2 regions of the Mesorhizobium sp. P2_B11 genome follow, and region 2 is predicted to be linked to the other one. Evidence: predicted binding sites of a transcription regulator. Region 2 holds the regulator's gene; the other holds the start of a gene.
The links. Region 2 encodes LexA, which represses DNA repair genes until DNA is damaged. Its sites were predicted from a motif close to TGTTCNNNNTGTGTTCNG; they were not measured.

Region 1 (16,049 bases), on a different contig from region 2:
CAGGACCTCGACCAGGCCGCCAGGCTGAAGGGCGAGGCTGACGCTGCCGTTGCTGCTTACGAGCAGGAACTGGCGGAAGCCAAGACCAAGGCCAATGCGATCGGCCAGCAGGCCAACGACGCGGCCAAGGCTGAAGCCGAAGCTGCACGCAAGAAGGTCGAAGCCGCGCTCGACAAGAAGCTCGGCGAGGCCGAGGCCAGCATCGCTTCCATCAAGGCCAACGCCATGAAGGAAGTCGGCACGATCGCCGAGGACACCGCTTCGGCAATCGTCGATGCGCTTGTCGGCGGCAAGGCCAGCAAGGCCGAGATCGCGGCTGCCGTCAAATCCGTGGCCCGGTGAGGAGCGCATCATGGACGCCACATCTCTCGCAACGCTCTGGGCCACCGTCGCCCTGATCATCTTCCTCGGCGTTGCCGTCTACATCAAGGTACCGGGGCTGATCGCCAAGGCGCTCGACGCTCGTGCCGCCAAGATCAGCAATGAGCTTGATGAAGCCCGCAAGCTGCGCGAGGAGGCCCAGCAGTTGCTCGGCCAGTACCAGAAGAAGCGCAAGGAAGCCGAGCAGGAGGCCGCGGCAATCGTCGCCGCCGCCAAGCGCGAGGCCGAGATGCTTGCCGCCGAGGCGCACAAGAAGACCGAGGATTACGTCACCCGCCGCACCGCGCTTGCCGAGCAGAAGATCGGCCAGGCCGAGCGCGAGGCCGTCGCCGAAGTGCGCGCCAGCGCCGTCGACATCGCCGTCGAAGCAGCGCGTGCGCTGCTGGCAGTCAAGGTCGATGCCAAGGCCGGCGCCGACCTGTTCAAATCCGCGCTGCAGGATGTGAAGGCCAAGCTGAACTGAGCGGGGTTAAAACCGCTGACACGAAGCCGCCTGGGTGACCTGGCGGCTTTTTTGTTTGCATGGTGAGCGAGACGCTGAAGCTGCTGATCTCCCCCCTCGTGGGGGAGATGCCCGGCAGGGCAGAGGGGGGCGCGACGGATCGCGGTGCTCCGCTCTCGTACGTCGCGGCGACCGCTAATTGTCTAGGGAATCTGGTTCGCGAGACCGACATGCTGGCGGGACAGCGCCCCCCTCTGTCCTGCCGGACATCTCCCCCACAAGGGGGGAGATCAGCTGTGCCGCCGTCGGCTACTCCAGCCCGGCGAAGCTCTCTTCTTCCGCTACTTCCGTACCGCCCAGCCTAAACGGCGCGAACGAAGCCCTGTGCAACCTCGCCACCGGACCATGCGCTTCGATCGCCGTGCGATGCCGCACCGTGGCGTAGCCCATATGCACCTCGAACCCGTAATTCTCATGGTGGCTGCCGCAGCCGCACATCATGCGGTCGCGCATCACCTTGGCCACAATCGAGGCGGCGGCGATCGATTGCGAGCGCTGGTCGCCCTTGATCAGCGCGCGGCCTTCGCACAGCAGACCCGGCGGCACGTCGCGGCCATCGGCCAGCGCCAGCTTTGCCTGGATCGGCAGCCCGGCAAGGGCACGGCGCATCGCTTCGAGACTGGCCTTGAGGATGTTGGAGCCGTCAATGCCTTCGGCACTCACCGAGGCCATCGACACGCCGAGCGCCGACCCCAGGATTTTCAGGAACAGCGCCTCGCGCTGCAAATGGTTGAGCCGTTTGGAATCGTCGAGCCCGTCGGGGATGTTGGCGGGATCGAGGATCACGGCCGCCGCCACCACCGGCCCGGCCAGCGGACCGCGGCCGGCCTCGTCCATGCCTGCGACCGGCCACAGGCCTTCGGCCATCGCCTTCGTCTCGAAGGAGAAGTCGGGCTTCTCGACGATTTCGAAAAGAAGCGGAGAATCGGAACGCGCGCGAGCCATGTTGCGGCGAGGTTCGCATCGGCTCCGATTCTCCGCAAGTCCCTCCAGGGTCGAGTGGGGCAAGACCGGGAGGGCACCGTCTGCAGGCCGGGGGACAGGCCGGACGGGATTTCTTCGCCTGCCCAGCCAACGACGGCGGGGCAGGTATGATCTTCACAGCAGCATCAGCTGCTCGGTCGCATTGGCGGCGGCGACGAACCGGTCGGTCCTGAGCGTGCGCCGTTCGGCATTGAGGCCGAGCCGCTTGGCCGTGATCTCGAAGCGCCGGCCGATCTGCCAGGCATAGGGTCCGGCGCCTTTCATGCGCTTGCCCCACTCCGAATCGTAATCCTTGCCGTCGCGCATCGAACGGATCAGCGACATCACGTGCCGGTAGCGGTCGGGATAGTGGCGCAGCAGCCAGTCCTTGAAGATCGGCGCCACTTCGAGCGGCAGGCGCAGGATGACGTAGCCGGCCTCGCGGGCGCCGGCGGCGCAGGCCGAATCGAGGATGCGCTCCATCTCCTGGTCGGTCAGGCCGGGAATGATCGGCGCCACCATCACCGAGGTCGGAATGCCTGCATCCGAAAGCTGCCTTATCGCCTCCAGCCGCTTGGTGGGCGTCGACGCGCGCGGCTCCATGGTGCGCGCCAGCATGCGGTCCATCGTCGTCACCGACAGCGCCACCTTGGCCAGCCCGCGCTCGGCCATGCGCGACAGAATGTCGATGTCGCGCGTCACCAGAGCGGATTTGGTGACGATGCCGACCGGATGGCCGCGCGCCTCCAGCACTTCGAGGATCTCGCGCATGATCCGGTACTGTTTTTCGATCGGCTGGTAGGGATCGGTGTTGGTGCCGATGGCGATGGTACGCGGCTGATAACCGTCCTTTGACAGTTCCTTGTCGAGCAGCCGCGCCGCATCCGGCTTGGCAAACAGCTTCGATTCGAAATCCAGCCCCGGCGACAGGCCCATAAAGGAATGCGACGGTCGGGCAAAACAATAGACGCAGCCATGTTCGCAGCCGCGATAGGGATTGATCGAACGGTCGAAGGAAATGTCGGGCGATTCGTTGCGTGTGATGATGGTGCGGGGCTTCTCGACCTGCACCTCGGTCTTGAATGGCGGCAACTCCTCCAGCGAATTCCAGCCATCGTCGAACACATGCCGGCTGACAGGCTCGAAGCGGCCGGACGGGTTGATCCCGGCCGAACGGCCGCGGTTGCGGTCCGGACGGACGCGCATGCCGCTCTGTTCGATCATTGCATTGGCCATCTCGGCTCGACCTGCTCCGAAGGCTGCAATGTCCGCACGCACGATATGTTCCATCTTGGCCCTCTCCCAGGGACTGTCTGCCGGCTGTCGATTCGGTCTGTTCATGAAAATAATCCTATTTTGCCGATGAGAACAAAGCAAGAACTTTTTTGTTGTGCAATGCAAAACTGGCGCTTCGCGAGGCTTTCCGCTATTCGGCTAAAATGCTCAGCGTTCTCATCGAAACCCGTGATGACGAAGAAGGCCTTGCCCGCACGCTCGCCTCGCTGATCGGCGGCGCGGTGGAGGGCGTGGTGCGCGATGTCATCGTCTGCGACACCGGATCGACCGACCAGACGCATCGGGTCGCCGACCATGCCGGCTGTCACTTCGTCGCCGGCGGCATTGCCGCCGGGATCAGGCAGGCGAAGGGCGACTGGCTGCTGTTTCTGGAACCCGGCGCGCGGCTTTCGGAAGGCTGGATCGACGACGTTGTCGCCCACACCGGCCGGCAAACCATGCCGGCGCGCTTTTCCCGCGCCCGCGGCAGCCGCACGCCATTCCTGGCGCGGGTGCTCCAGGGCAACCGGGCGCTGGCCGAGGGACTGGTGATCAGCAAGCGGCAGGCCGCTTCCCTGTCGAAGAACGCGCAAAGCGCCGAAGCGCTTGCGCGTGGTCTTGCCTCCAGGCGGCTGGACGCCGAAATCTGGGTGGCGCCGAAGAAGTGATTTCTCCCTTCTCCCCGCTCTACGGGAGAAGGTGCCGGCAGGCGGATGAGGGGCGGCGCCGACCTTTCCGATAGTCGCCCAAGCCTCGCCATGCTTCGCTGGCGAGCTACCCTCGTAGTTGGGTGAGGGAAGGCGATGTGGGAAAATTCACCGCAATCCCGCTATTGTGCATTGCACAAAAACTGACGCGGGGTTAGCATTCCCTCGATGCGGGATATCAGGGTTTGGGTAATGCGGGAGCGGTAGAAACCGACTTTTCGTCGGCTGCCGTTCATACCTGAGGACCCCGATGAACCTTTCGACCCCCGACAAATCCGGCGCCGCCAGCCTGGAAGCCATTGCCCGCAATGGCAGCCTGTTTCGCCGCATCGCCGCGCGCATCCCGACCTATCTGTCCGACCTGCGCGAGAACCCGGCCTGGCTGCCGATGTTCATGCTCGCCCGCACCATGCCGGCGCGCAAGCTGCACTGGCTGGGCGCCACCCGCCCGGCACAGAGTGGCGGGGCGACGATGTTCCGAGGCGTCGAGCTCAAGTCGATCGTCGAAACGCTGCGCACCGATGGGTTGTTCTCAGGCCTGGTCCTGCCGCAGGCAATCCATGAGGAGATCGCGAGCTTTGCTGAGAGCACGCCATGCTTCGGCAATTTCGACCGCCGGCTCGAATTCATGCCTGGGGATCATGCCGAGGCCGAGAAGCGTTTCGGCCGCTCGCTGCTCAGCGGCCATTATTTCGAGCGCATCCTCGGCTGCAAGGCAGCACTCGCCATCCAGAACGATCCGTTGCTGCTCGACATCGCCCAGCATTATCTCGGCGGCCAGGCAAAGCTGATCACCACCCGCGTCTGGTGGAGTTTTCCGACCGGCGAGGCCTCAGACGCCGACAAGAACCTCGCCTCGCTCGGCAAATACCATTTCGACCTCGACGACTGGCGGATGCTGAAATTCTTCTTCTACCTGAAGCCTTGCGACGCCGGGACCGGCCCGCACGTGTACGTCAGGGGCAGCCACGACAGGCGCAGCCTCAAGCATCAACTGACACTGCTGGTCGGCCATCCGGCCGAAGAGGTGCTCAAGGTCTATGGCGACGACAGCCCGGTCACGCTGACCGGCGAGGCCGGTCTCGGCTTTGTCGAGGACCCGTTCGGCTTCCACATGGGCACCGTGCCGTCGCGCACGCCGCGGCTGATGATGGAGGTCGGTTTCGGCGTGTCGCCGCCCTCGCGCCGCCGCTTCCACGGCGAACCGGTCATCCGCTGATCCGGATCTCCACCGGCATCCAGCGTGCCTGCCGCCGGGCGATGCGGCCCTCGCGGTTTTCGGCATCGTAGTCCATCGGGACCGGCTCGCGGCTGAACCGCGGCCGGTCGTCCAGCGCATTGACGATGACGATCGCTCTTGGCTCATCGCCGTCGGTGGTGACCGCAGCGACATAGACGCCACAATCCCGGCAGATGAGATAGTCGGCGGTGCGCAAGCCGAACCGGTATCGGTGCAGCTTCGCCTCCTCTTCGACCGAGACGATCAGTCGTCCCTGCGGGTCAGCGGCAGCGCGCGAGCCATGCCGGACGCAAAAAGCGCATTGGCAGGCGCGGATTTCCATCTCGGCTGGCTCGATGTCGGTTTCGAATGTCAGGTGAACGTTGCCGCAATGGCAGCCGCCGCGATGTGCGTTCATTGTGTCTTTCCGCCTTGAAGATCTCGCGGCAGATTACGCCTTGGGTCGCTCGCAGGAAATGACCCTTCGAAGGCGCACATGCCGTTCTGCCTGACAAAGGCAGCGATCGGCCGCGATCTGCCTTGCTTTAAGAAGCGGCCTTGCCGCGCCGCAAATGCTCGTCCAGGCGCGGCATGATCTCGACGAAGTTGCAGGGCATGTGGCGGTAGTCGAGCTGCGGCTTCAATATACCGTCCCAGGCATCCTTGCAGGCGCCGGGGGAGCCCGGCAGCACGAAGACGAATGTGGCGTTGACGACGCCGCCGGTGGCGCGGCTCTGCACCGTCGAGGTGCCGATCTTGTCGTAGGAAATGCGATGAAACACTTCGGAAAAGCCGTCCATGCGCTTTTCGAAGATCGGCTCCAGCGCCTCCGGCGTCACGTCGCGGCCGGTAAAGCCGGTGCCGCCGGTGGTGATGACGACATCGATCTCCTTGTCGCGCGACCACGCCAGCACCTTGTCGCGGATTTTCTCGCGGTCGTCGGTGACGATGTCGCGCGCGGCCAGCACATGGCCGGCTTCGGTGATGCGGTCGGCCAGCGTCTGGCCGGATTTGTCGTCGGCGAGGCTGCGCGTATCGGAAACCGTCAGCACCGCGATGCGCACCGGGATGAAGGGGCGGCTCTCGTCAATTTTGGCCATCGGTGCCCTCCGAAGCGATGTTGCGCGTCGCGGCGACAAACCATTCCGGCTCGCGGCTGCGGATCTCGGCGGCGGCGCGCTTGGCGACATTGCCGGTCTCGAACAGCCCGAAGCAGGTCGGGCCGGATCCCGACATGCGCGAGAATCCGGACCCGGCCCGATTCAGCAGGGACAGCGCCCGGCCGATGGGCGGCTGGATCGCCTGCGCCGCGGCCTGGAGATCGTTTCGGCTGACCTCCAGCCAGTTGCGGACGCTGTGGAAGTCGAATGTGCGGGGCAGCGGCGGCAGCGCTTCATTGTCGCGTTTCTCGAGCGCCTTGAATACGTCGGGCGTGGAGACGGCGACGCCGGGATTGACCAGCACGAGGGCCAGCGCGGGAAAATCCGGCACCAATGACAATTCGTCGCCGACACCGCGCGCGACCAGTGGTTTTGCCGAAAGACACATCGGCACATCGGCGCCGAGCGTGAGACCGATCCGCGCCAGATCGGCTTCGCCGATATCGAGCCCCCAGGTCCGGACAAGGCCGCGCAGCACCGCCGCGGCGTCACTCGAACCGCCGCCGACGCCGGAGGCGACCGGCAGGTTCTTTTCCAGCCGGATGGCAACCGGCGGCGTGCTCTGCTGGCCTGCCTGCCTACGCAGCGCTTCGCGCGCCTTCACCACCAGATTGCTGTCGTCTATCGGCACGGAAGTCGCGTAGCGGCCCGCTACGGAGAACCGGTCGCTGTCGGCAGGCTCGATCTCGACCCTGTCGCCGAAGCGTGTGAAAACGACCAGGCTCTCAAGCAGATGATAGCCGTCGGCACGCCTGCCGGTGACATGCAGCGCCAGATTTATCTTGGCAGGTGCCAGCCACGTCCGGGCTACCGCATCCACTGTGTCGGCTGCAAGCGGGATGGGTTCAGTCCTTGGCCAGGCGGTATTCGCCGGTCTTGGGATCCTTGACCAGCGTGCCGTTGGCGCCGTTGGCTGCCTGCTTTTCGGTGCGCCGCACCTTGGCGGTCACGCGCTCGGCTTCGCGCACGAAGGTGCGGTAGCCGAAATAGGCGGCCGCGCCGACAATCGCGAAGAAAATGATCTGCGGCATTTCAAAACTCCTCCCTCGCAAGGCGGCAAAGGCGGCCGGGTCGGGTTGGTCGGCAGTTATGCTAGACGCTTTCCCCGCTTTTTCAAAGCCCGAAGCGCGCCCACAATGCGCGCTCTTCCGCCGCATCGATCACGCCGCTGGCGGCAGCGGCGGCAATATCGGGCGCTGAAAAGCTTGAGCCGAACAGGCCGATGCGGCCAAACAGGCCACGCGGCGCAGTGACCAGCCGAAGCTGGGTTTTCGCGCCGAACCGGGTCTTCAGCACCGTGCGCATGTCGCTCAAGGCGTCGACGAGACCAAGCTCCAGTCCCTTCTTGCCGGTCCAGAACAGGCCGGTGAACAGGTCCGGATCGTCCTTCAGCTTCGAGCCGCGGCGCTCCTTGACCAGGTCGATGAAGGTCTCGTGCACTTCCAGCTGCAGCGCCTTCAGCCGTTCGACATCTTCCTTCTTCTCCGGTTTGAACGGGTCAAGCACCGCCTTGTTCTGGCCGGCAGTGTGGACGCGGCGCTCGACGCCGATCTTCTTCATCAGCTCGGGAAAACCGAACGAGGCCGAGACGACGCCGATCGAGCCGACGATGGAGGACGGATCGGCAAAGATCTCGTCGCCGGCGACCGCGATCATGTAGCCGCCCGAGGCCGCCACATCCTCGACGAAGACCAGGACCTTCTTGTTCTTCTCCACCGCCAGGTCGCGGATGCGCTTGAAGATCAGCCGCGACTGCACCGGCGAGCCGCCGGGCGAATTGATCGAGATCGCGACCGCCGGCGCGTCGAACAGGAACGCCTTTTCGATGAGGGCGGCCGTGGAGGCGAGCGACAGGCTCGGCCGGAACTGCCCGCCACCGGCCATGATGGTGCCGTGCAGCCTGATGACGGGAATGGTGACGACGCTGGATCGCCAGGATTTCGGCAGCAGGCGGTTGAAAAGGCGTTTCACGAGGTGGCTGTCTCCGGTCGATGGCTTTCAACGCATGTAGGGATTTGCCGGTCAACGGCAATGCTGCAATCCATGTCGCTCAGCTGTGTGCCGGTTTTGCGGCACGAAACCAAATCAATCGCCGAACAGCGATGCCAGTCCGTTGTTGATCATCTCGGTCCGTTCCGACGGGCCATCGCCCGTCTCGGCATGCAGCATCAGCGGCGGGCGGATCGACAATTTTCCACGCGCGCCGAGCGTTGCCCTGACCACAATGCGGATCGCGGCTGCTTCCGGGCGGGGGTGGACGGCCAGCATCTCGGCGTCGCCGAAGCGGCCCGATAAGGCATCGAGGAGATCGCGGAGCTGTTCAGGCCGCGCAATGACGGCCAGGCCGCCGCGCGGCTTGGCGACCGCGGCCGCGCTTCGGATCCAGCTTTCGAACAGCCCGTCTTCCATGACATGCGCCTGCCGGCGCAGCGGATCGGGTGTGGCGCGGTCCTCTGCCGCGTTGAAGGGCGGGTTCATGATGACGAAGTCGAAGGAATTGTCGGCAAGGCCGGCCTGCGTGCGCGCCCGGCCAGACAGCGTGACGTCGGCGGTCAGCACCGAGGCGCGGTTGCCGAGATGCGCATTGCCGGGATGGGCGAGTGTGGTCGCGGCGAACCCCGCCATCTCGGCCGAGCGTTCGACAAGCACGACCTCGGCCGCTTGGCAGCGAGACAGCACCGCAAGGCCCGCCGCACCCGCGCCGGCGCCGAAATCGGCAAGCCGCCCGGCAAAGGCGGACGGCACCGCCGCCGCCAGCATCATGGCGTCCATGCCGGCGCGATGCCCGGTCCTCGGCTGCACCAGCCAGAAGCGGCCGCGATGGAAGGCATCGACCGTGTGAGCCGGCGTATCGCTGGCGAAGGCGCTCGCTTCAGCCATTATTTCTGGCGGATTTCGTTCTCGATGCCGGCGTCTTTCAGGATGCGCCGCGCCTGATCGGCCTGGTCGGCGTCGACCATGACCCGCTTCTGCAAAAGACCGATCGACCCTTCGAGAATGCTCATGTTCTGATCGGCGACGAAGCAAGCGATCCCGGCATCGCGCATCAGCGATTCGACAAAGGAGATGATCACGGCATCGTTGGTGCGGACGAGTTCTATCATCGGACGAAGTTCGCAGGTTGCGCCGTTGATGTAAACGCTGGAGCATGGCGCCGAAAAGTGTGAAGCGATTTTCCCGGACAAACGGTTCACCGTTTTGTCCAGGCTGCCATGCTCTATCTCTTTTACCCAGAACCAGTTGACACGCCGTCACCGCAGCCGCGCCAATTCGCCTCTTGCCGTGCCCGTATGTGCCGCCCTAGAGTCCTTGCAGGGACCAGGGTGCCGTCGCACGCGTGATCAAAGACGGGAGTGTTTGTTGGTGGGTGTCGTTCTCAACATCGAAAACGGGAAGCGGGAACCCGCTTCCATCAAGGATCTCATCGATCTGACATCCGCCGATATGGGCCGCGTCAACGAATTGATCCTGTCCAAGGCCGGCTCCGACGTCGAGATGATCCCGGAGGTCGCCAACCATCTGATTTCGTCGGGCGGCAAGAGGCTGCGGCCGATGCTGACACTCGCCGCCGCCCAGATGTTCGGCTATTCCGGCGAAGGCCACGTCAAGCTCGCCACCTCGGTCGAATTCATGCACACCGCCACACTGCTGCACGACGATGTCGTCGACGAGAGCGGCATGCGCCGCGGCAAGAAGACCGCCCGCATGATCTGGGGCAACCAGGCGAGCGTGCTGGTCGGCGATTTCCTGCTCGGCCAGGCTTTTCGCATGATGGTCGATGTCGGCTCGCTGGAAGCGCTCGACATCCTGTCCAGTGCGGCTTCGATCATCGCCGAGGGCGAGGTGATGCAGCTTGCCGCCGCCAAGAACCTCGACACCACCGAGGACGAGCATTTCGCCGTCATCAAAGCCAAGACCGCGGCACTCTTCTCGGCCGCCGCCGAGGTTGGCCCGGTCATTGCGCTGGCCACGCGCAACGATCGCGCGGCGTTGCGCTCCTACGGCATGAATCTCGGCCTTGCCTTCCAGCTCATCGACGATGCGCTGGATTATGGCGGCTCCAGCCAGGAGCTGGGCAAAAATGTCGGCGACGATTTCCGTGAGGGCAAGGTGACGCTGCCGGTCATCCTCGCCTACCGGCGCGGCACCAAGGCCGAGCGCACCTTCTGGAAGCGCGCCATCGAGGACAATGTCACCGACGATGCCGGGCTGGAAAAGGCGATCGGCCTGATGACCCGCCATGGCGCCATTGCCGACACGATCGGCCGCGCCCGCCATTTCGGCGAGATCGCCCGCGACGCACTGGCGCCGCTGGAGGCGACGCCGCAGAAATCGGCGTTGATCGATGTCATCGATTTCTGCATCAGCCGGGTGAGCTGAGGCTCGTCAGGCCGCGAAAGTGCGGCCGGGCGGGATGAACTGGCGGCACGCGATGTCGGCAAACAGTTGGCCCGGCCGATCCAGGCCGGCGCCCGCTTCAGCCTCGACGCGACGACGCTTGCCGGCCTGCGTGCAGCTTTTTCGGCCGGTGTGACGCGCGAGGCCTGCCAGGGCTGCGAGTGGGCCGGCCTGTGCACCACTGTCGCGGCAGGCGGATATCGCGATGTCAGGCTGTAGCTCCCAACCCCGATCTGCTATTATCCCGAACCGACAGTGTGTGCGTCGCCATGGTTTGTTAGTCAGGTGACCCGATTGTGAATTCGGCCCGGATTGAAGCCTGACCCCAAAAAGGCCATGCTTTGTCCGGAAACATCGAGTCTGTGGCTTCTCCGCGCCGATGCGGGATGGCGCTTGGCTGAAAGGGATACGATGCGGCAAGGACGTGCGCGCTGGCTCGCAGGGCTGGCAATTGTGGCAGGGATGGCGATTTCTCCGCTGCCCGCCTACGCCAAGGAATCGACCGACCCGGTCAAGATCACATCCTTCTCGGGCGCCTATCTCGCCGCCCGCATCGCCGAAGGCGACAACGACCTCGACAATGCCATCGCCTATTACAAGCAGGCGCTGGCCTTCAATCCCGGCGACACCTCGCTGCAGCAAAGCCTGATGCTGTCGCTGATCGCGCAGGGGCGCTTCGAGGAATCGCTTGTCTATGCCGACAAGCTCAAGGAAGTTCCCGATGTCGAGCGCTTCTCGCGGCTGGCGCTGGCGGTCGATTCCTTCCACAAGAAGGATTTCACCAAGGCGCAATACTGGCTCAAGCTGTCGCTCGAATCCGATCTCGACCGGCTGATTTCCGGTGTCATGTCCGGCTGGGCACAAGAGGGCGCGGGCGATGCCGCCGGGGCGATGGCCTCGATCGACAAGCTGCAAGGCCCCGACTGGTTCGGCCTGTTCAAGTCCTTCCACCGCGCGCTGATCGCCGATGCCTCGGGCCTGTCGGACAAGGCCGATGCGCTCTATGACGCGACCCTGACCGACACCACGGCCGGCGGTGCCGCGCCCGAAACATGGATGCGCAACGCCCAGGCCTATGCGTCGTTCCTGGCCCGCAAGGGCGACAAGAACAAGGCGCTCTACGTGCTCGACAAGGCCGAGGCCTTCGCGCCGGGCAAGCTCGACATCCAGGCGCTGCGCGACAAGATCAGCAAGGGCGACAAGGTCGAGCCCTTCGTCGCAAGCCCCTCGGAAGGCGCCTCCGAAATCCTGCTCGACCTCGCCATCGCGCTCAATCGCGGCGGCGGCGAGCCGTTCGTGCGCCTCTATCTGCAATATGCGCTGGCGCTGAAGCCCGACAGCGACGCCGCTTTGGTGCAGCTTGCCGCCGTTGCGGAGCAGCTGAAGGACGGCGAAGGCGCCATTGCGCTTTACCGCCGCATTCCAGCTTCCTCGCCGCTGAAGGAGCTTTCCGACCTGCAGCTTGGCCTCAACCTTGCCGATCTGAACCGTCACGATGAGGCGATCGCCCATCTGAAGGCCTTCGTCGACGCCCACCCCGACGACATGCGCGCCTATCTGGCGCTGGGCGGGGTCTATGCCTCGAAGGAGGATTTCCGCTCCGCCGCCACCCTCTACGACAAGGCGGTCGAGGTGCTGAAGACGCCGACCAATGCCAACTGGAACATCTTTTACCAGCGCGGCATCGCCTATGAGCGGCTGAAGGAATGGCCGAAGGCCGAACCGAATTTCCGCAAGGCGCTGGAACTGTTCCCCGACCAGCCGCAGGTGCTGAACTATCTCGGCTATTCCTGGGTCGACATGAACATGAACCTCAAGGAAGGCCTGGCGATGATCCAGAAGGCCGTGGATCTCAGGCCAAGCGATGGCTACATCGTCGATTCGCTGGGTTGGGCCTATTTCCGCATGGGCCGGTTCGACGACGCCGTGCGCGAAATGGAGCGCGCCGTGTCGCTCAAGCCGGAAGATCCGGTGCTCAACGACCATCTCGGCGATGCCTACTGGCGCGTCGGCCGCAAGCTCGAAGCCACCTTCCAGTGGAACCAGGCGCGCGACCTGAAGCCCGATCCCGATGTGCTTGCCACCTTGCAGCAGAAGCTGATGAAGGGCCTGCCGCCGATCGAATCCAACACCGCGCAGGAAACCCCGAAGGTCAAGCCGGTCGCTCCGACGCCTGCGCCGAAAGGGTAAACGGCCATACTTCTAATCAAACGGGGCTCGCTGAGCCCCGTTTTTATTTTCAGAACATTTTTCGATAGACGACAAACCCCGAAAGCTCGCCTATCTTGTCGTAAAGTTTCATCGCCGTGTGGTTGGTCTCGTGCGTCAGCCAGTACACGCGGCCCGATCCTGCGGCTTGCGCCCGCTCGTACACGCCTTCGATCAGCGCCCGGCCGACGCCTTTGCCGCGCGACGCCTCGGTGGTGAAAAGGTCCTGCAGATAGCAGTTCGGCGAAATCGCCGTGGTGGTGCGGTGGTAGAGATAGTGGACGAGACCGAGAAGCTTGCCCTCGCTCTCGGCGACCAGCGCATGCATCGGCTCATAGGCGTCGAAAAAGCGCGACCAGGTCATTGCGGTGATGTCGCCGGGCAGGGCGGTTTCACCCGAGCGACCGTAAAAGGCGTTGTATCCGTCCCACAGCGGCAGCCATTGCTCGTAATCCTGCCGGGTGACGGGGCGTACGGTGAGCTGGCCTTGCATGGCTGAACCTTTGTCGTTGGAACTCAGGCGAGCAGACGGCCGCAAGCGCCGTCCGGCAATGGGCCAGCCGCAAGCAAAGCGTTCAACCTCCCGGGAAATGCCTGGCGACAAGACGCTGCCTTGACGCTAGCCGGACCGGGAACTAGGGAATGTCCTTCTTTTTCGCGCTTTGCGAGGCCGCCGTGACGTCAGACCATATGCATCCCAGCCGCTCGTTCCAGGGGCTGATCCTGACCCTGCACAATTACTGGGCCGCCTATGGTTGCGTCATCCTGCAGCCCTACGACATGGAGGTCGGTGCCGGAACCTTCCATCCGGCAACCACGCTGCGCGCGCTCGGTCCCCGGGGCTGGAACGCCGCCTATGTCCAGCCCTCGCGCCGGCCTAAGGACGGCCGCTATGGCGAGAATCCCAACCGGCTGCAGCATTATTACCAGTACCAGGTGATCCTGAAGCCCAACCCGCCCAACCTGCAGGAGCTCTATCTCGGCTCGCTCAAGGCGATCGGCGTCGATCCGCTGCTGCATGATATCCGCTTCGTCGAGGACGACTGGGCAAGCCCGACGCTGGGCGCCTGGGGACTTGGCTGGGAGTGCTGGTGCGACGGCATGGAAGTCTCGCAATTCACCTATTTCCAGCAGGTCTGCGGCATTGAATGCGCGCCGGTGGCGGGCGAACTGACCTACGGCCTGGAGCGGCTGGCGATGTATGTGCAGGGCGTCGACAATGTCTACGACCTCAACTTCAACGGCCGCGAAGGTGATGAAAAAGTCACCTATGGCGAGGTCTTCCTGCAGGCCGAGCAGGAATATTCCCGGCATAATTTCGAATATGCCAACACCGCCATGCTGCTGCGGCATTTCGAGGATGCCGAAGCCGAGTGCAAGGCGCTGCTCGCCGCCGGCGCCCCGGCCTCGAACGACAATCTGCCGATGCACCGCATGGTCTTCCCGGCCTATGACCAGTGCATCAAGGCCAGCCACGTCTTCAACCTGCTCGACGCGCGCGGCGTGATTTCGGTGACCGAGCGGCAGAGCTACATCCTGCGCGTGCGCAACCTGGCGAAAGCCTGCGGTGAGGCGTTCCTGATGACCCAGGCCGGTGGGCTGGCGGCCTGACCTGACCGATCGGGTGCTTGAGCGTCGGCCCTTGCGCGTCTAGCTTATTTGCAGGGCGCGGATGGGCGGCGGGCTGACATGAGCATCTTCAAGAATTTTCAGGCAAGCACCACCTGGGTGATCCGCCTCTTGTGGGTCGTTATCGTGGTCGATGTTATTGCTGTCGTGTCGGGCTATTTCGAGTTCCAGCTTCTGGTCGACTTCGGCGCTGGAATTGGAAACCTTGACTACGATATCTCTGCGGCCGCTGAATCGAGCGACAACCGGCAGAGGATCGTCGCCATCATCCAGATAGCTCTCTGGCTTGTGGCGGCAATAAGCATCCTTGCCTGGATAAGGCTGGCCAACAAGAACGCCAGGGCGCTGGGCGCCACCGACATGGAGTTCACGCCGAACTGGGCGATCGGCTGGTACTTCATCCCGGTCGCCAATCTCTGGAAACCGTATCAGGCGATGGCGGAGATATGGCAGGCGAGCGGCGGATCGAAAAGCTGGAAGACAGAGTCGGCGCCCGGCATTCTGGTGATCTGGTGGTTCGTCTGGCTGGCCTCCAATATATTCGGCCGTCTGGCATTTCAGCTGACCAGGAAAGCGGAGGAAATTCCGGAACTGCAGGATGCCAGTCTGGCGCTGATGGCCTCCGATGTCATCAGCGTGTTCTTGAGCCTGGCCTTTATGGAGGTCGTCAAGGATATCTCGCGGCGGCAGATGGCCCCGCCCGCGGCAGCCCGGGAGGAAGTTCCGGAGCAGCCGGATCTCGCCTAGGCGGAAAGGGAAACGGTGTAACTTACGTCAGGCGTGCTCTGGCCGGTCGATCCTGCCATGGTCCGCATGGCTTGCCGCACGCCCGGCATCGAGAAGGCGCCATGGGCCTGCGCGGCAAAACAGGCGCTGAGCGCGATGATCTGGAGAAGTCTCGATGCCGTTTTCATGGTCGTTCAGCCAATAGTTCCCTGCCTGAGCGTTGGTCGCTTCAGCGCTGCGTTTGGTTCATGGAAATCTTTGATCCAAGGACGGGCGGGGTGGGCGGGACCCGACAGGGCGCTCAAAATTTCTGCAAAGGGTGACACGGGCCAGCCGAGTTGCTATGCCCCGCCCGGACCATTGTCGCGCGAGCCCAACCATGCCTGACCTGCTTCTAGAACTTCGCTCCGAGGAAATACCGGCCCGCATGCAGCGCAAGGCGGCGGGCGATCTCAGGAAGATGCTGACCGACGGTCTGGTCGAGGCGGGTCTGACCTATGACGCCGCGCGCGAATATTGGACGCCGCGGCGGCTGGCGCTCGACATCAGGGGCCTGACCGCGCGCTCGAAGGACATCCACGAGGAGATCAAGGGGCCGTCGACGACGGCGCCGGAACAGGCGGTGCAGGGCTTTCTGCGCAAGGCAGGCCTTGCCTCTGTTGCCGAGGCGCATGTCCATTCCGATCCGAAGAAGGGCGATTTCTACGTCGCCCATATTTCGAAGCCGGGCAGGGCGGCGGAAGCGATCATCGCCGAACTGGTGCCGGCCATCATCCGCAGCTTCCCCTGGCCGACATCGATGCGTTGGGGGCCGGCTTCGGCAAAGCCCGGGTCGCTGCGCTGGGTGCGGCCGCTGCAGACGATCCTGTGCACCTTCGGCC
Region 2 (16,049 bases):
AAGGCAGTCGCGCTCTATCGCGGCGAAGACCGCACCATCGACTATTTGACCTTGCCCAAGGCACTGGTCGAGCCGATCGGGGCGCCATCCGACAGCGTGCTCCAGGCTTATTTCGAGACCAACAAGAAGACCTACGCGGCGCCGGAATACCGCAAATTCTCCTATGTCCGGCTTGAGCCCGAAGACATCATGGATATCAGCGCGGTGACCGACCAACAGGTCAGCGACGACTACAACAAGAACAAGGGGCGCTACACCACGCCGGAAATGCGCACCATCGAGCAGCTGGTGTTCCCGTCGGCGGACGCAGCCAAGGCGGCATCCGATTCGCTGAAGACGGGCGCCACCTTCGACAAGATCGTTATCGCGCAGGGCAAGACCCAGGCCGACACGCTGCTTGGCACGCTCTCCAAGGACAAGATCAGCGACAAGGCAGTCGCCGATGCCGCATTCGCGCTTGCCGTCAACGAAGTCAGCCCGGTCGTCCAGGGCACGTTCGGCCCGGTGCTTTTGCGCGTCACCGAGATCAAGCCGGAAGTGGTTAAGTCGCTGGCCGAGGTGTCCGACCAGATCCGCAAGGACCTGGCGCTTAGTGAAGCAAGCCGCATCCTGCTCGACGTGCACGACAATTACGAAGATACCCGCGCCGCCGGCAGCACGCTCGCCGAAGCCGCCGCCAAGCTGAAGCTCAAGGACGTCACCGTCGAGGCCATCGACCGCACCGGCCTCAAGCCGGACGGGACCATCATCAAGGACCTGCCGGCATCGCCGGACCTGATCAAGGCGGTGTTCGAGGCCGAGCCCAACACCGAGAACCAAGCCCTGACCACGACCAACAACGGCTTCGTGTTCTACGAGCTGACATCGATCACGCCGGCTCGCGACCGCAAGCTGGACGAGGTTCGCCAGCGGGTGGTGGCCGACTGGACGGCAGAGGAAACGACCAAGCGGCTGACCGCCAAGGCGGATGAGCTCGACAAACGCCTCAAGGCCGGCACCACACTCGACGTCATCGCCGGCGAACTGAAGCTCGAAAAGCAGACCAAGCGCGGCGTCAAGCGCGAGGCCGACGACGTCGATTTCGGCAAGGACGGCGCTGCAGCGATGTTCGGCGTCGGCGAAGGCGGCACCGGGCTCATCCCCTCGCCCACCGGCGAAGGCCAGATCCTGTTCAAGGTGGCCGAAGTGTTCGAGCCGGCCGGTGCCGACGCCAGTTCGGTGCCCGACGACGCACAGAAATCCTTCACGCAAGGCATGTCCGACGATCTGCTCGACCAGTTGGTGGCGCAGTTGCAGACGCAATACGCCGTCAGCATCGATCAGGCCGCCGTTGCCCAGGCCCTGGCTCAATGAGCGTTTTGGCCCCATGAGCGCCCTTAAGATCCATATCGCCAAGGTCGCCACCGGCACCGCGCTCACCTTCGAGGAAGCGCGCGAAGCCTTCGACATCATCATGTCGGGCGACGCGACGCCCGGCCAGATCGGCGGCTTCCTGATGGCGCTTCGCGTACGCGGCGAGACGGTGAGCGAGATTTCAGGCGCCGTCGCCACCATGCGCGCCAAGATGCTGCGCGTCGAAGCCCCTGAAGGCGCCATCGACATCGTCGGCACCGGCGGCGACAACTCGCACTCGGTCAACATCTCGACGGCGTCCGCCTTCGTCATCGCCGGCTGCGGCGTGCCGGTGGCCAAGCATGGCAATCGCGGCCTGTCGTCGCTGACCGGCGCTGCCGATGTGCTGGTCGCGCTCGGCGTCAAGATCGACATTCCGCCGGAGACGATCGGCCGCTGCATCCATGAGGCGGGCGTCGGCTTCATGTTCGCGCCGGCGCATCATCCGGCGATGAAGCATGTCGGCCCGACCCGCGTCGAGCTCGGCACCCGCACCATCTTCAACCTGCTTGGCCCGCTGTCCAATCCGGCCGGCGTCAGCCGCCAGATGGTCGGCGTGTTCCTGCCGGAATGGATCGTGCCGGTGGCCGAGACATTGAAGGCGCTGGGCACAGACCACGCCTGGGTCGTCCATGGCGACGGCTATGACGAGATCACCACCACTGGCGAGACGCACGTTGCGGAACTGGCCGGCGGCGAGATCCGCCATTTTACGCTCACCCCCGAAGCGGTCGGTTTGCAGCGCCACACCAAGGACGAGTTGCGCGGCGGCGACGCCGCCTACAACGCCAAGGCGATGCGCGACATGCTGGGCGGCGCTGCCGGCGCCTATCGCGACACGGTGCTGATGAATGCCGGCGCCGGCATGGTGGTGGCGGGCAAGGCGACAACGCTTGCCGACGGCATGGCGGCGGCGGCACAAGCCATCGACAGCGGCCGGGCGCTAGGCGTGCTCGACCGGCTGGTGGCGATTTCGAACGGATAGGCCCGTGGCTGACATTCTGCGCAAGATCGAGGCCTACAAGCGCGACGAGATCGCGGCTGCGAAAGCGCTGATACCGCTGGCCGAGATTAAAGCGCGGGCCAAGGATGCCGACGCGCCGCGCGGCTTTCTCAGGGCGCTCGAGGCGAAGCGCAGATCGGGCAACTTTGCCCTGATCGCCGAAATCAAGAAGGCGAGCCCTTCCAAAGGGTTGATCCGCGCCGACTTCGACCCGCCGGCGCTGGCGCAGGCCTATGAGAAAGGCGGCGCTGCCTGTCTTTCGGTGCTGACCGATGCGCCATCCTTCCAGGGCGCGCCGGAATTTCTCACCAACGCGCGCAAGGCTGTGTCGCTGCCGGCGCTGCGCAAGGATTTCCTGTTCGACCCCTACCAGGTCTACGAGGCGCGCGCCTGGGGCGCCGACGCCATCCTGATCATCATGGCCAGCGTCGATGATGCCCTGGCCAGCGAACTGGAAGCGACGGCATTCGAACTCGGCATGGACGCGCTGATCGAGGTGCATGACGAGGCCGAAACGCAACGCGCGGTAAAACTGTCGTCGCAGCTGATCGGCATCAACAATCGCAATTTGAGAACGTTCGAGACCAGCCTTGAAACCTCGGAGCGGCTGGCGTCGATGGTGCCTGGCGGTCGTTTGCTGGTCAGCGAGAGCGGCATTTTCAGCCATGACGATTGCCTCAGGATGCAAAAGACCGGCATCGAAACCTTCCTTGTCGGCGAAAGCCTGATGCGGCAAGAGGATGTGGCGGCGGCAACGCGCCTGCTTCTGACGGGCAAGGCGACGGCCGAGGTAGCCTGACGATGGCAGCCGCCCTCACCCATCTCGGCGCCAAGGGCGAGGCCAATATGGTCGATGTCGGCGACAAGGCGGAGACGACACGCACGGCCATCGCCGAGGGCTTTGTCTCGATGCAGCCGGAAACGCTGAAAATGATCCTCGACGGCGACGCCAAGAAGGGCGATGTGCTGGGCACCGCGCGCATCGCCGGCATCATGGCGGCCAAGAAGACGCATGAACTGATCCCGCTCTGCCATCCGCTGCTGTTGACCAAGGTGTCGGTCGACATCGAACCGGACGCGGCACTGCCCGGCCTCAGGGTCACCGCGCTCGCCCGCGTCACCGGCAAGACCGGGGTGGAAATGGAGGCGCTGACCGCGGCGTCGGTGGCATGCCTGACCATCTACGACATGGCCAAGGCAGCCGACCGCGCCATGGTGATTTCGGGTATCCGTCTGGTCGAAAAGACCGGCGGCAAGTCCGGCGACTACAAGGCGGGTTCGTAAATGGCGCTGGTCCCGGTGACCGAGGCGCTGGAGCGCCTGCTGGACGGCGCTGCCGCGCTGCCGGGTGAAAGCGTCGCGCTAGCGGATGCGGCCGGCCGGGTGCTGGCGGAACCGGTCGTGGCGCTGCGCACCCAGCCGCCCTTCAACGCCTCCGCCATGGACGGCTATGCCGCGCGGGCGCAGGATGTAGCGGCCGCCCCGGCGCGGCTTTCGGTGATCGGCATGGCGCCGGCCGGCCGCGGCTTTGCCGGCTCGGTCGGCAGGGCGGAGGCTGTCCGCATCTTCACCGGCGCGCCGCTGCCCGAAGGCGCCGACACCATCGTCATCCAAGAGAATGTCCGCGACCTTGGCAATGGCCATATCGAGGTCACCGAGCCGACCGCAAAAGACCGTAACATCCGCCGTCGTGGACTGGATTTCTCGCAAGGCGACCTGCTCCTGCAAAAAGGCCGCGTGCTCGATCCGGCCGCATTGTCGCTTGCGGCGTCGGCCAATCATCCGCTGCTCAACGTCGTGCGCCGGCCGCTGGTCGCCATCATCGCCACCGGCGACGAGTTGCTGCCGCCGGGGCGCGACCCCGGTCCGGATCAGATCATCTCCTCCAACGCTTACGGCGTTGCGGCCGCCGCGCAGTCTGTCGGCGCCAAAGCGCTTGATCTCGGCATCGCGGCAGATCGCAAGGCCGACATAGCGGCGCTGGTGCGCAAGGCAGTCGCGGCAAAGGCCGACGTCATCGTCACGCTCGGCGGCGCCTCGGCCGGTGACCACGACCTCGTGCACGATGTGCTGACCGGCGAAGGCATGAAGCTCGATTTCTGGAAGCTCGCCATGCGCCCGGGCAAGCCGCTGATGTTCGGGCGTCTCGGCGATATCAGGTGCATCGGCCTGCCCGGCAATCCGGTGGCGAGCCTGGTCTGTTCGCAGCTGTTCTTGAAGCCGCTGTTGGCGCAGCTCGGCGGTAGCACGCACCGGCAGGACATCCGTCCGGCGCAACTTGGCGCCGCGATGCCGGCCAATGATCTCAGGCAAGACTATGTGCGCGCCGTGGTGAGCGAACAGGCCGGCGCACTGGTGGCGACGCCGTTCGGCATCCAGGATTCCTCGATGCTGAGAATGCTGGCCGACGCCAACGGCTTGATCGTGCGCGAGCCCTTCGCGCCGGCGGCTGCAGCGGGCGCCACCTGCAGTGTGCTGATGTTACGCTGAAGACCGAGCGCCCAAGCTGCTCATTTTACTGATAAAACTGGCCTATTCGGCAAGCAATGTCCGCGTCAGCGGATGCGCCGGATCGGCAAGCCCGTCGACGATGCTGAAATGATGCCGGTCCGACTCGACCACCGTGCTGGTCATGGCGCCGAGACCGGTCCAGATGTTGGCGAGCAACGCATTCTGGCGCAGGAACTCCGCCCGCTCGCCGCCGCCGACCCAGCAGGTGATGCGTGCGCCCTCCATCGGGCGCAGCAGCGCCGGGCTTTCGGCCAGGGCTTCGGCTTCATCGATTGCCAGTGTCGCGTTCATGCCGGTGCGCATGATCGGACGCAGGTCATGAACGCCGGAGATCGAAACGACATTGCGCACGCGGCCGGCCACGTCGGCGGCCAGAGGGCTCGTCGTCGTCACCATCCTCGAGGCGAGATGGCCGCCGGCGGAATGCCCGGTCAGCATCACCGGCCCGCCGACCATCGTCGCCGCCTTGCCGATCGCCGCAGCGATTTCCCTGACGATGCCGGAAATGCGTATGTCGGGACAGAGCGTGTAGGTCGGCATTGCCACGGCAAAGCCGCTGGCGACGGCGCCATTGGCCAGATGCGACCAGGCGTTCTTGTCGAACGCCTTCCAGTAGCCGCCATGGATGAAGACGACGAGCCCCTTGGGCATGACATCGGGAAGAAACAGATCGAGCCGGTTGCGCGCACTGTCACCATAGGCGATGTCTAGCTTGGCCCGCCCCGCGGCCGACAGCGTGTCGCGAAAAGTCTGTGCCGGTGCATCCCATGCGGCCGGCCAGCGATTGCTGCCGGCAATGTTGTCGCCATTGGCGTAGGCGTTGTCCCAATCGGCAACACGATGTTCGAGCATCTGCACCCCTCCCGGATGGCTTCAGTTCAGTCGACAGGAATGGCCGCCGGCAAAGGCGGCGTCAATGCTCCACCCTAAAAACATTTTAGGCTTGAAACAAATTTCGACTGGTGCGATCCTGTGATCGTTCAGCCATGGGCGTGAGGCAGACAGGGGCAGCCGAAAAATGCTTGGGCCATCAGCGCATATCGACACGTTCACGCGCGATAACCTGCCGCCGGCGGACCAGTGGCCGGAGTTCCTGCTCGACGGCTTCGACTATCCCGACCACATAAATGCCGGCGTCGAACTGACCGACAGGCTGGTCGAAAAGGGCTTTGGCGACCACACCGCGCTGATCGGCAATGGCCGCCGCCGCACCTACAAGGAACTGTCCGACTGGACCAACAGGCTCGCCCATGCGCTGGTCGAGAATTATGGCGTCAAGCCGGGCAACCGGGTGCTGGTCCGCTCGGCCAACAACCCGGCCATGGTCGCCTGCTGGCTGGCCGCGACCAAGGTGGGCGCGGTGGTCGTCAACACCATGCCGATGTTGCGTGCCGGCGAACTGACCAAGATCGTCGACAAGGCGGAAATCACAATCGCGCTTTGCGATACAAGGCTGATGGACGAGATGACCGCCTGCGCCAAGGACAGTGCGTATCTCAAGCAGGTCATCGGCTTCGACGGCACTGCCAACCATGATGCCGAGCTCGACCGCGCCGCCCTCGACAAGCCGGTCACCTTCACCGCCGTCAACACCGGCCGCGACGACGTCGCCCTGCTCGGCTTCACCTCCGGCACCACCGGAGTGCCGAAGGCGACGATGCATTTCCACCGCGACCTGCTGATCATCGCCGACGCCTACGCCCGCGAAATCCTCGAGGTGACGCCGGACGATATTTTCGTCGGCTCGCCGCCGCTTGCCTTTACCTTCGGCCTTGGCGGGCTCGCCATCTTCCCGCTGCGCTTTGGCGCCGCGGCGACGCTGCTGGAACAGGCGACGCCGCCCAACATGATCCACATCATCGAGACCTACCGGGCGACCATTTCCTTCACTGCTCCCACCGCCTACCGGGCCATGCTCAAGGCGATGGATGAAGGTGCCGACCTGTCCTCGCTGCGCGTCGCGGTTTCGGCCGGCGAGACGCTGCCGGCGCCTGTCTTCGAGGAATGGACGCAGAAGACCGGCAAGCCGATCCTCGATGGCATAGGCGCCACCGAGATGCTGCATATCTTCATCTCCAACCGCTTCGGCGACATGAAGCCGGCCTCCACCGGCAAAGCCGTCAGCGGTTACGAGGCACGCATCGTCGATGACGAGATGCGGGAGCTGCCGCGCGGCTCGACAGGCCGGCTGGCGGTGCGCGGCCCGACCGGCTGCCGTTACATGGCCGACGCCAGGCAGAAGGAATACGTCCGTGACGGCTGGAACCTCACCGGCGACACCTTCACGCAGGACGAGGACGGTTTCTTCCACTTCGCCGCGCGCTCCGACGACATGATCGTCAGCGCCGGCTACAACATTGCCGGTCCCGAGGTCGAAGCAGCGTTGCTTTCGCACCCCGACGTCGCCGAATGCGCGGTGACCGGCGCCGAGGACAGCGAGCGCGGCCAGATCGTCGAGGCGCATATCGTTCTGGTGCAAGGCGTCACGCCCGACGCATTGACCGTCAAACGCCTGCAGGACCACGTCAAGGCGACGATCGCGCCCTACAAATATCCGCGTTCGGTGAAGTTCATCGACGCATTGCCCAAAACCCAGACCGGTAAAATCCAGCGCTTCCGGTTGCGGGCGGAGAAGAGCAATTGAGCCAGCCCTACGATCCGGCCTCCGATGGCGCGCAGATGTCGTTCAAGGAGCGGATGTCCTACAGCGACTATCTGCACCTGGAGAAGGTGCTCGACGCGCAGGCGCCGCTGTCTTCGGCCCATGACGAGATGCTGTTCATCATCCAGCATCAGACATCGGAATTGTGGATGAAGCTCGCCTTGCACGAGATCGGCGCCGCGATCCGTTCGATCCGCGAAGATCGCCTCGAACCAAGCTTCAAGATGCTCTCGCGCGTCGCGCGCATCTTCGAGCAGCTCAACAATGCCTGGGACGTGCTGCGCACGATGACGCCCAGCGAGTACACCGAGTTTCGCGACGCGCTCGGCCAATCCTCGGGCTTCCAGTCCTGGCAGTACCGCGCCATCGAGTTCATGGCCGGCAACCGCAACCTCGCCATGCTCGGCCCGCACAAGCACCAGCCTGATCTTGTGGACCGTCTGGAAGCGATCCTGGCCACGCCGTCGCTCTATGACGAGGCGCTGCTGCTTTTGGCGCGCAACGGCTTCGACATCGGTGCTGACGCCAAGCGTACGGACTGGCGTGAGACGCGCGTCGAGAACGAAGAGGTGCTGGTTGCCTGGCAAACCGTCTACCGCGACCCGCAGCGCTACTGGATGCTCTACGAACTGGCGGAAAAACTGGTCGACTTCGAGGATTACTTCCGCCGCTGGCGCTTCAACCACGTCACCACGGTCGAACGCATCATCGGCTTGAAGCGCGGCACCGGCGGCACCTCAGGCGCTTCCTACCTGAAAAAGATGCTGGAGGTCGTGCTGTTTCCGGAGCTGTGGACGGTTCGCACCCGGCTCTGAGCTCTTTGTTTCCGCGCAATTCCCGAGGGAAAAGCGCTACGCACTTTTCCTGGACTTGCGCCGATTTCAGGTAACCGCGGTCTTGACCGCAAAGCGGGCGTCCTGCCAGGCGCCGGTGCGCAGAATATCCTCCAGCACGTCGACCCCCTGCCAGACATCGCCATAGCCGACATAGAGCGGCGTGAAGCCGAAACGGATGGTCGACGGCGCCCGAAAATCGCCGATCACACCGCGCTCGATCAGCGCGCGCATCACCTGATAGCCGTGCGGGTGGAGGAATGACACCTGGCTACCGCGCTGGCTGCCGTCACGAGGACTTTCCAGTTCAAGCCCGTAAGCGCCGCATCTGGCTTCGACGAGCTGGATGAACAGGTCGGTCAGCGCGATGCTCTTTTTGCGCACCGCCGCCATGTCGACGTCGTTCCAGATATCGAGCGCCCCTTTCAGCGCCCGCATCGACAGCACCGGCTGCGTTCCGCACAGGAAGCGGCGGATGCCGCTGCCGACCGCAAAGCCCTGCTCGAAGGCAAAGGGCCGCGCATGGCCCCACCAGCCGCTGAGTGGCTGATGAACATCGCCATGGTGGCGTTCGGCCGCGTAGATGAAGGCCGGCGAGCCGGGGCCGCCATTGAGGTATTTGTAGGTGCAGCCAACGGCGAAATCGGCATTGGCGCGGTCGAGTTCGACCGGCAAGGCGCCGGCGGTGTGGCAGAGATCCCAGATGATCAGCGCGCCGGCCTCATGTGCCTTGCGCGTCAGCGCCGCCATGTCGCGCAACTGGCCGGATTTGTAGTTGACGTGGTTGACCAGGATGACGGCAACGCTGTCGTCGATCAGATCCTCGATTGCGGCAGCGTCGACGCCCTCCAGCCGCAGCCGCGTTCCCGGCCGGGTCGAGGCGACGCCTTCGGCCATATAGAGGTCGGTCGGGAAACTGTCGCCTTCGGCAACGATGACCGAGCGATCCGGCCGCATGCCGAGTGCCGCGTGCAGCAGCTTGTAGATGTTGATCGAGGTCGTGTCGCAGACCACCGTCTGCCCGCTAGCCGCGCCGATCAGTCGTCCGAGCTGATCGCCGAGTTCCACCGGCATGTTGAACCAGCCGGCGGTGTTCCAGGCGCGAATGAGATCCTGCGCCCATTCCTGCGTGGCGGCCTGCTGCAGTTCGCTGAAGACGGCTGGTGACGCGGCGCCCAGCGAATTGCCGTCGAGATAGATCACGCCTTGCGGCAAGACAAAGCGTTCACGCATGGAACGCAGCGGATCGGCGGCATCCATCGCTTCGATTGCAGCGAGATCGGGTGTCATGCTCATGATCCGGCGCCCCTCCATGGACAAACGCATTCGGCGGAGCCTGGCCGCCCAAACATGCCGGCGATCTTGAGCGGTCCTCCTGGAGCTGTCAAACATTATATATAATCTACCCAATGAAAGGCTTTGATATATAATCACCATCCGAGCAATCTGACTGATGGGTCACGATGTTGGATGACGAGCAGTCCTCGAAGACGGAAGCGGCCTATCGGCTGCTGAGGCGCGATATTCTTGCGACCCGGCTGGCGCCTGCAGCACCCTTGAAGCTGAGCACGTTGCGCGGAACCTACGGCATCGGCTGGACGCCGCTTCGCGAGGCGCTGTCGCGGCTGGAAGCCGAACGGCTTGTGACCGCCATCAGCAACCGTGGGTTTGCGGTTGCTCCCGTCTCTCGCGCCGAGCTCGAGGATCTGTCGCGTGCGCGGCTGGTGGTCGAACTGCCCTTGCTGGTTGAATCGATCGAAAAGGGCGACCGTCAGTGGGAAGACGCGGTCGTTGCCACGCACTACCGCCTCTCACGCTGTGGGTCCGTGCTCGATGATCCCTCGGATGAGGCCGTCGATGCGTGGTACGAAAAACATGATGCCTTCCACGCGGCGCTGCTCAGTGCCGCGACATCGAGCTGGCTGCTGCGTTTCAACGCGACGATCTCCGATCAACTGCATCGCCACCACCGCTTTCTTAGCCTGGCCCCGACGCTGCGCGCGGCCGCCGGCCGCCAGCACGGCCACCAGAAGGCCATGGCGGCGCTGCGCGACGCCGTGGCGATCGAACACCACACCGCCCTGATGGAAGCAGCCCTTGATCGCGACGCCGAGCGCGCAAAAAAACTGATGAGCGTTCACATCGGCTACACGCTGCAGGTCTATGCCCAGAGTGAACCGGGCGCAGCGACGGAGGCAGTGCAGCCCCGCCCGAAAAAGCGGCAGCGGTCCGGCAAGGCATGAATGGCCCGATGGCGCGGGCCGCCGGCATTTCACCCCGTTGCCGGCAAACGAAGCGCGGGCGCCGATCGCGGCGCGGAACGTTAGGCTGAACAAAACGTCAACGCATTCATTAAACTTTAAACAGTTGCGGAACACAACTGGAACAGATAGTGTTTGTTCTGGGTTTGTTTTTTCTGATTCTGGTTTCAGAACCCGTGGGGGCCGCGATGCTGACGCGCAAACAACATGAACTCCTGATGTTCATCCATGAACGCCTGAAGGAGAGCGGAATCCCGCCGTCTTTCGACGAGATGAAGGAGGCGCTCGACCTTGCCTCCAAGTCCGGCATTCACCGCCTGATCACGGCGCTGGAGGAGCGGGGTTTCATTCGCCGGCTGCCGAACCGGGCGCGTGCGCTGGAAGTGCTGCGATTGCCCGACTCGATCGCTCCCGGCCTCAATGCGGCGAAGAAGTTTTCGCCGAGCGTCATCCAGGGCAGTCTCGGTCAAGGCGGACAAGGCGGTGTGGGGCAAAGCGGTCTCGGCCGCCAGATCAAGCCGGCCTCGTCGTCGCGTTCGATGTCGGCCGGCAATGACGACGCGGTTTCGGCTGTGTCGATCCCGGTGATGGGCCGCATCGCCGCCGGTGTGCCGATCGACGCCATCCAGCACCAGACGCATTCGATCTCGGTGCCGCCGGACATGATCATGGGCGGCGAACATTACGCGCTTGAGGTCAAGGGCGACTCGATGATCGAGGCCGGCATTTTCGACGGCGACACGGTCATCATCCGCAATGCCGATACGGCGAGCCCCGGCGAGATCGTGGTGGCGCTGGTCGACGAAGAGGAAGCGACGCTGAAGCGCTTCCGCCGCAAGGGCGCCTCCATCGCGCTGGAAGCCGCCAACCCGGCCTATGAAACCCGCATCTTCGGGCCGGACCGGGTCAAGGTGCAGGGCAAGCTGGTCGGGCTGATCCGGCGCTACTGAGCCGGCTTGGGTTTGTACTTTTCGCGCTCCTTGTAGGGCGGCAGGCCGCGTGCTTCGCGTGAGAAGCGGCGTTGCTCGTGCCAGGGACGATAGGGCTTGTCGACGGCGAAACGTATGGCTGGCGCTGTCGCGGCCGATTGCTGGTCGAAGAAGACGGCGGCACTTCCGTCACGGGCAAGCTGCTTCTTGGTCACGACTAGCACCAGCGGGTCGCGACAAGGATTGTAGGCGGTGGCGTCGTCGATGACGATCAGGCTCGCGAAAGCGCAGGCCGGTCGGGCTGTTTTGCGATCCTTCGCAAGCGCGACAATGGCGCCGGACGGGTGCCGGGCAATGCAGAGATCGCCTGTGCAGTAGAAGGGTGAGCCGGGCGGCAGGTCGAGCGGATCGAGGTCGAACCGCGTATCTCCAGTCTCGAAGGTCTCCGGCTGAATGATGGTTTCGGCCCGCAGCGCCCGTTTCCAATTGTCGGTGGTGAATTCGTTTGCGCGCTCCCGGTTGAGGGCAAGCTCGCCGCCGCCGATCGGCACAGCAACCAGATGTGCGTCTTCCGAAATGAGCACGTCAGGCGTGCGCACCTGCGGCACGGTCAGCAGGCCGGCCAGCGCGAAAGGCACGGCCGCCAGCCTGAGCCAGGTCGTGGCCATGGTGGCAATGACAAGGGCGACCGTCACCAGCAGGACCGACTGAATGGAGATCAGCCCGACGGCATCGACCGGGGAGCGTTCGGAGATCCAGCCAGAGATGGCGATCATCGCCGTCAGGCCCTTGCCCATCAGATAGAGGGACGGCCAGTCAAAGCCAAAAGGCATCAGCAATGCGCTGATCACCGCCAAGAGCATGACGACAGAGACAATTGGCATCACGGCCAGATTGGCGAGCAGGCTGAGCGGCGACACGCGCTGAAAATGCCAGATGGCAAACAGCAAGGTCGCGCTGCCGGCAATGATCGAGGTCATGGCGAGCCCGCCCATGCCAGCCAAGAATTTTCGCGACAGGAAGCTGACGAAAGAGCGCCTCGCAGGGGGCGTTCTCACTCTGTCGGCGCGGTAGTCGGCCCAGCCGGCATAGGCGCCGACGAGGGCGGCGGTGGCGGCAAACGACATCTGAAAACTCGGGCCGACGACCTCATGCGGCGACACCAGGATGACGGCGATGGCCGAGATCGCCAGATTGCGCATGGTAAGCGCCGCACGATCGAACAGCACCGCAACCAGCATGACCGCCAGCATGATGAAGCTGCGCTCGGCGGCGACCACGATGCCTGAAATGACGAGATAGGCGGCGATGGAGACAAGCGCAGCGCCGGCCGCATATTTCTTGACCGGCCGGCGCGAGGAGAAATCGGGAAAGAGCGCAAAGGCGCCACGCAGCAATCCCATGATGGTGCCGGCGACCAGCGCCATATGCAGGCCGGAAATGGAGATGATGTGGTAGATGCCGGTGCGCCGCATCGCCTCGTTGATTTCGTCCGGAATACCAGCGCGCACGCCGACAATCAGCGCTGCTGCAATCTCGCCTTCGGCGCCACCGATTTGGCCCCTGATATGGTCGGCAATGTTTTCCCGGGCGTTCTCAATGGCCGAAGAGAGCCGCGCGGTCAGCGGCGGCGGTCCCTGGGCGGCGATGGTTTTGGGATTGCCGAGAAAGAAGCCGCTGGCGCCGATGCCGGTGAAATAACTGTCGAAGGAGAAGTCGTAGCTCTCCGGCCGTACCGGACCGGTCGGCGGCAACAGCCTGGCATAGCCGGTGACCAGGGAGCCTGCCGTCATATCGGCGGGAACGGTGCGTGCCGAGAGCCTGACCCGTTCCGGCGCGTAGCGCAGCTTGGGGTAAGCGGTGGAAATCACGTCGAGTGTCAGCCTGACGCGGCCGTTTTCCATTTCCTCGAGACTGACGACGCGCCCGGTTAGCCGTGTTTGAATCTCGGAGCCCAGCATCTGCGTGCCGGCGCGCCATGTCTCGACCTTGGCGGCGACGACGCCAAGCGCGCACAGCATGGCAGCCATAAAACACAGATGCGTCCTCGGCCGCGACCGGGTGACGGCAGCGCAACCTGCCATGAGCAGCACGATGGCGATTGGTTGGGCAAAGCCCGGCTCGCTGGCCAGCGAGAAATAGACAATGACGCCGGCCGCCAGGAAAACCGGCACCAGCAGGAAGGCGACGCCGCGGTCGAGTTCCGTGCCGGCGGCGACGGCTACACTGCGGCGGATAGCGGGCCATGTCGAATGGCGCAGCAGCCTGCGCAGGCGGATGGCAAATCCGGGCACAGCAACCGGTGCCGGCGCGACGTCATCGGGCGATGCAGGCAGGTAGCCCGGGCGCAGTTCGGGCAGCGCAACCGGCATCGGCTCGGCATAGGGAACGTCGGCAAACAACGACCGTTCGCTGACGCTTGCCTCCGCGCCCTCGCCCTCCTTTGCGCCCCGGCCTCGTTCAGCCATCGGGTCTGCCCCTTGCGCCCCAGACCCCCTATGCTACATGAACGCGCAAAGCGCGAAAGTCCGCGCCGCCATCTCATGCATTGCCCCGAGAATTGCCATGTCCAAACTTGCCACGTCCAACAGGGTGGTCACCCGTTTTGCCCCCTCGCCCACCGGCTACCTGCATATCGGTGGCGCGCGCACCGCGCTGTTCAACTGGCTGTACGCCAAGCACACCGACGGCACGATGCTGTTGCGCATCGAGGACACCGATCGCGAGCGTTCCACCGAAGCGGCAACCCAGGCCATTCTCGATGGGTTGACCTGGCTCGGCCTGTCCTGGGACGGCGGGGCCGTCTCGCAGTTCGAGCGCGCGCCGCGCCACCGCGAGGTGGCGGAGGAGCTGGTACGCCTGGGCAAGGCCTATTACGCCTATGAGACGCCGGCCGAGCTCGAGGCCATGCGCGAAGCTGCGCGCGCGAAAAGTCTGCCGCCGCGCTACAATGGCGCGTGGCGCGACCGCGCGCCCTCCGAGGCGCCTGCCGGCGTCAAGGGCGCCATCCGCATCAAGGCGCCGGCCGAGGGCGAGACCGTGGTGCATGACCGCGTGCAGGGCGAGGTGCGCTTCCCCAACAAGGATCTCGACGATTTCATCATCCTGCGTTCGGACGGTGTGCCGACCTACATGCATGCCGTCGTCGTCGACGACCACGATATGGGTGTCACCCACATCATTCGCGGCGACGACCACCTGACCAATGCCGCGCGCCAGACGGTGATCTACAACGCCATGGGCTGGGAGGTGCCGTCCATGTCGCACATCCCGCTGATCCATGGCGCCGACGGCGCCAAATTGTCGAAGCGGCATGGCGCGCTCGGCGTCGAGGCCTACCGCGCCATGGGCTATCTGCCCGAGGCGCTGCTCAACTATCTGGCGCGCCTCGGCTGGAGCCATGGCGACGACGAGGTGATGTCGATCAAGGACATGATCACCTGGTTCGACATTGGCGACGTCAACAAGGGCGCGGCGCGCTTCGACTTCGCCAAGCTCGATGCGCTGAACGGCGTGCATATGCGCAAGATGGACGACGTCCAGCTGCTCGACATCTTCGTCGCCACTCTTCCCTATCTCGAAGGCGGCCCGGCGCTCGCCGCCCGCCTCGACGACACCAGGAAGGCGCAGCTGCTGGCGGCGCTGCCTGGCCTGAAGGAGCGCGCCAAGACACTGGTGGAACTCGCCGACGGCGCCGGCTTCCTGTTCGTCGAGCGGCCGCTGCCGATCGACGAGAAGGCGGCAGCCCTGCTCAACGCCGACGCCCGCACGATCCTGCGCGGCGCGCATGCGGCGTTGCAGACGGTTTCCGGCGAGTGGACGGCCGCAGCGGCGGAAGCCGCGGTGCGCGAGTTCGCGACGGCCGGCGGCCACAAGCTTGGCGCCGTGGCCCAGCCGCTGAGGGCAGCCCTTACCGGCCGCAGCACCTCGCCCGGCGTGTTCGACGTGCTTGCCGTGCTTGGCCGCGAGGAAAGCCTGGCGCGGATTGCGGATCAAATCGATTAGGAGCGAACTGGCCCAAGAAGATTGGCATTGAAAGGCGCGTTTCGCAGTGCAACATTAGGCCCTGGCCCAATCTGGCACGCACCTCCCAAAATGCGGTGGCGAGTTCGCGCATTCCGGTGATTTCGACGTGTCGTTTGCAGGAATTGCCTTGCCGGCATGAGGAACATGAAGGAGTTTGAGAATGAGCGAAGCTGCGACAAAACTGGAACCCGGCAGCAAGACGACGCACCCGTCGACTGCCACGCTCGAACTGGCCGGCAAGACGCACGAATTCAAGGTGCGAAGCGGCTCGGTCGGGCCTGACGTCATCGACATCGGCGCGCTCTACAGCACCACCGGCGCCTTCACCTACGACCCCGGCTTCACCTCGACAGCGAGCTGCGAGTCGGCGATCACCTTCATCGACGGCGATGCCGGCATCCTGCTGCATCGCGGCTACCCGATCGACCAGTT

Region 1: AC1DYJ_RS17050 (PA0069 family radical SAM protein) is a predicted target of LexA. The motif match lies at 3,211-3,228, and genes of this name have one in related genera.

What each region holds. Positions count from the first base shown of each region.
Region 1 is NZ_JBFUDF010000005.1:92,135-108,183, forward strand. It holds gene AC1DYJ_RS17035 (F0F1 ATP synthase subunit B) at 1-342, shown strand, start outside; gene AC1DYJ_RS17040 (F0F1 ATP synthase subunit B) at 353-844, shown strand; gene AC1DYJ_RS17045 (ribonuclease HII) at 1,133-1,828, opposite strand; gene AC1DYJ_RS17050 (PA0069 family radical SAM protein) at 1,982-3,136, opposite strand; gene AC1DYJ_RS17055 (glycosyltransferase) at 3,286-3,789, shown strand; gene AC1DYJ_RS17060 (hypothetical protein) at 4,079-5,047, shown strand; gene AC1DYJ_RS17065 (GFA family protein) at 5,037-5,465, opposite strand; gene moaB (molybdenum cofactor biosynthesis protein B) at 5,593-6,147, opposite strand; gene AC1DYJ_RS17075 (4-(cytidine 5'-diphospho)-2-C-methyl-D-erythritol kinase) at 6,134-7,027, opposite strand; gene AC1DYJ_RS17080 (hypothetical protein) at 7,053-7,238, opposite strand; gene AC1DYJ_RS17085 (S49 family peptidase) at 7,321-8,178, opposite strand; gene AC1DYJ_RS17090 (tRNA1(Val) (adenine(37)-N6)-methyltransferase) at 8,293-9,087, opposite strand; gene AC1DYJ_RS17095 (putative signal transducing protein) at 9,087-9,311, opposite strand; gene AC1DYJ_RS17100 (polyprenyl synthetase family protein) at 9,571-10,587, shown strand; gene AC1DYJ_RS17105 (hypothetical protein) at 10,654-10,824, shown strand; gene AC1DYJ_RS17110 (tetratricopeptide repeat protein) at 11,017-12,795, shown strand; gene AC1DYJ_RS17115 (N-acetyltransferase family protein) at 12,845-13,306, opposite strand; gene AC1DYJ_RS17120 (glycine--tRNA ligase subunit alpha) at 13,456-14,424, shown strand; gene AC1DYJ_RS17125 (DUF4328 domain-containing protein) at 14,503-15,189, shown strand; gene AC1DYJ_RS17130 (hypothetical protein) at 15,186-15,356, opposite strand; gene glyS (glycine--tRNA ligase subunit beta) at 15,548-16,049, shown strand, end outside.
Region 2 is NZ_JBFUDF010000006.1:139,851-155,899, forward strand. It holds gene AC1DYJ_RS20075 (peptidyl-prolyl cis-trans isomerase) at 1-1,353, shown strand, start outside; gene trpD (anthranilate phosphoribosyltransferase) at 1,367-2,377, shown strand; gene trpC (indole-3-glycerol phosphate synthase TrpC) at 2,382-3,194, shown strand; gene moaC (cyclic pyranopterin monophosphate synthase MoaC) at 3,197-3,679, shown strand; gene AC1DYJ_RS20095 (molybdopterin molybdotransferase MoeA) at 3,680-4,885, shown strand; gene AC1DYJ_RS20100 (alpha/beta hydrolase) at 4,928-5,758, opposite strand; gene AC1DYJ_RS20105 (AMP-binding protein) at 5,925-7,550, shown strand; gene kynA (tryptophan 2,3-dioxygenase) at 7,547-8,383, shown strand; gene kynU (kynureninase) at 8,450-9,697, opposite strand; gene AC1DYJ_RS20120 (GntR family transcriptional regulator) at 9,865-10,644, shown strand; gene lexA (transcriptional repressor LexA) at 10,851-11,612, shown strand; gene AC1DYJ_RS20130 (ComEC/Rec2 family competence protein) at 11,606-14,059, opposite strand; gene gltX (glutamate--tRNA ligase) at 14,157-15,596, shown strand; gene gltA (citrate synthase) at 15,778-16,049, shown strand, end outside.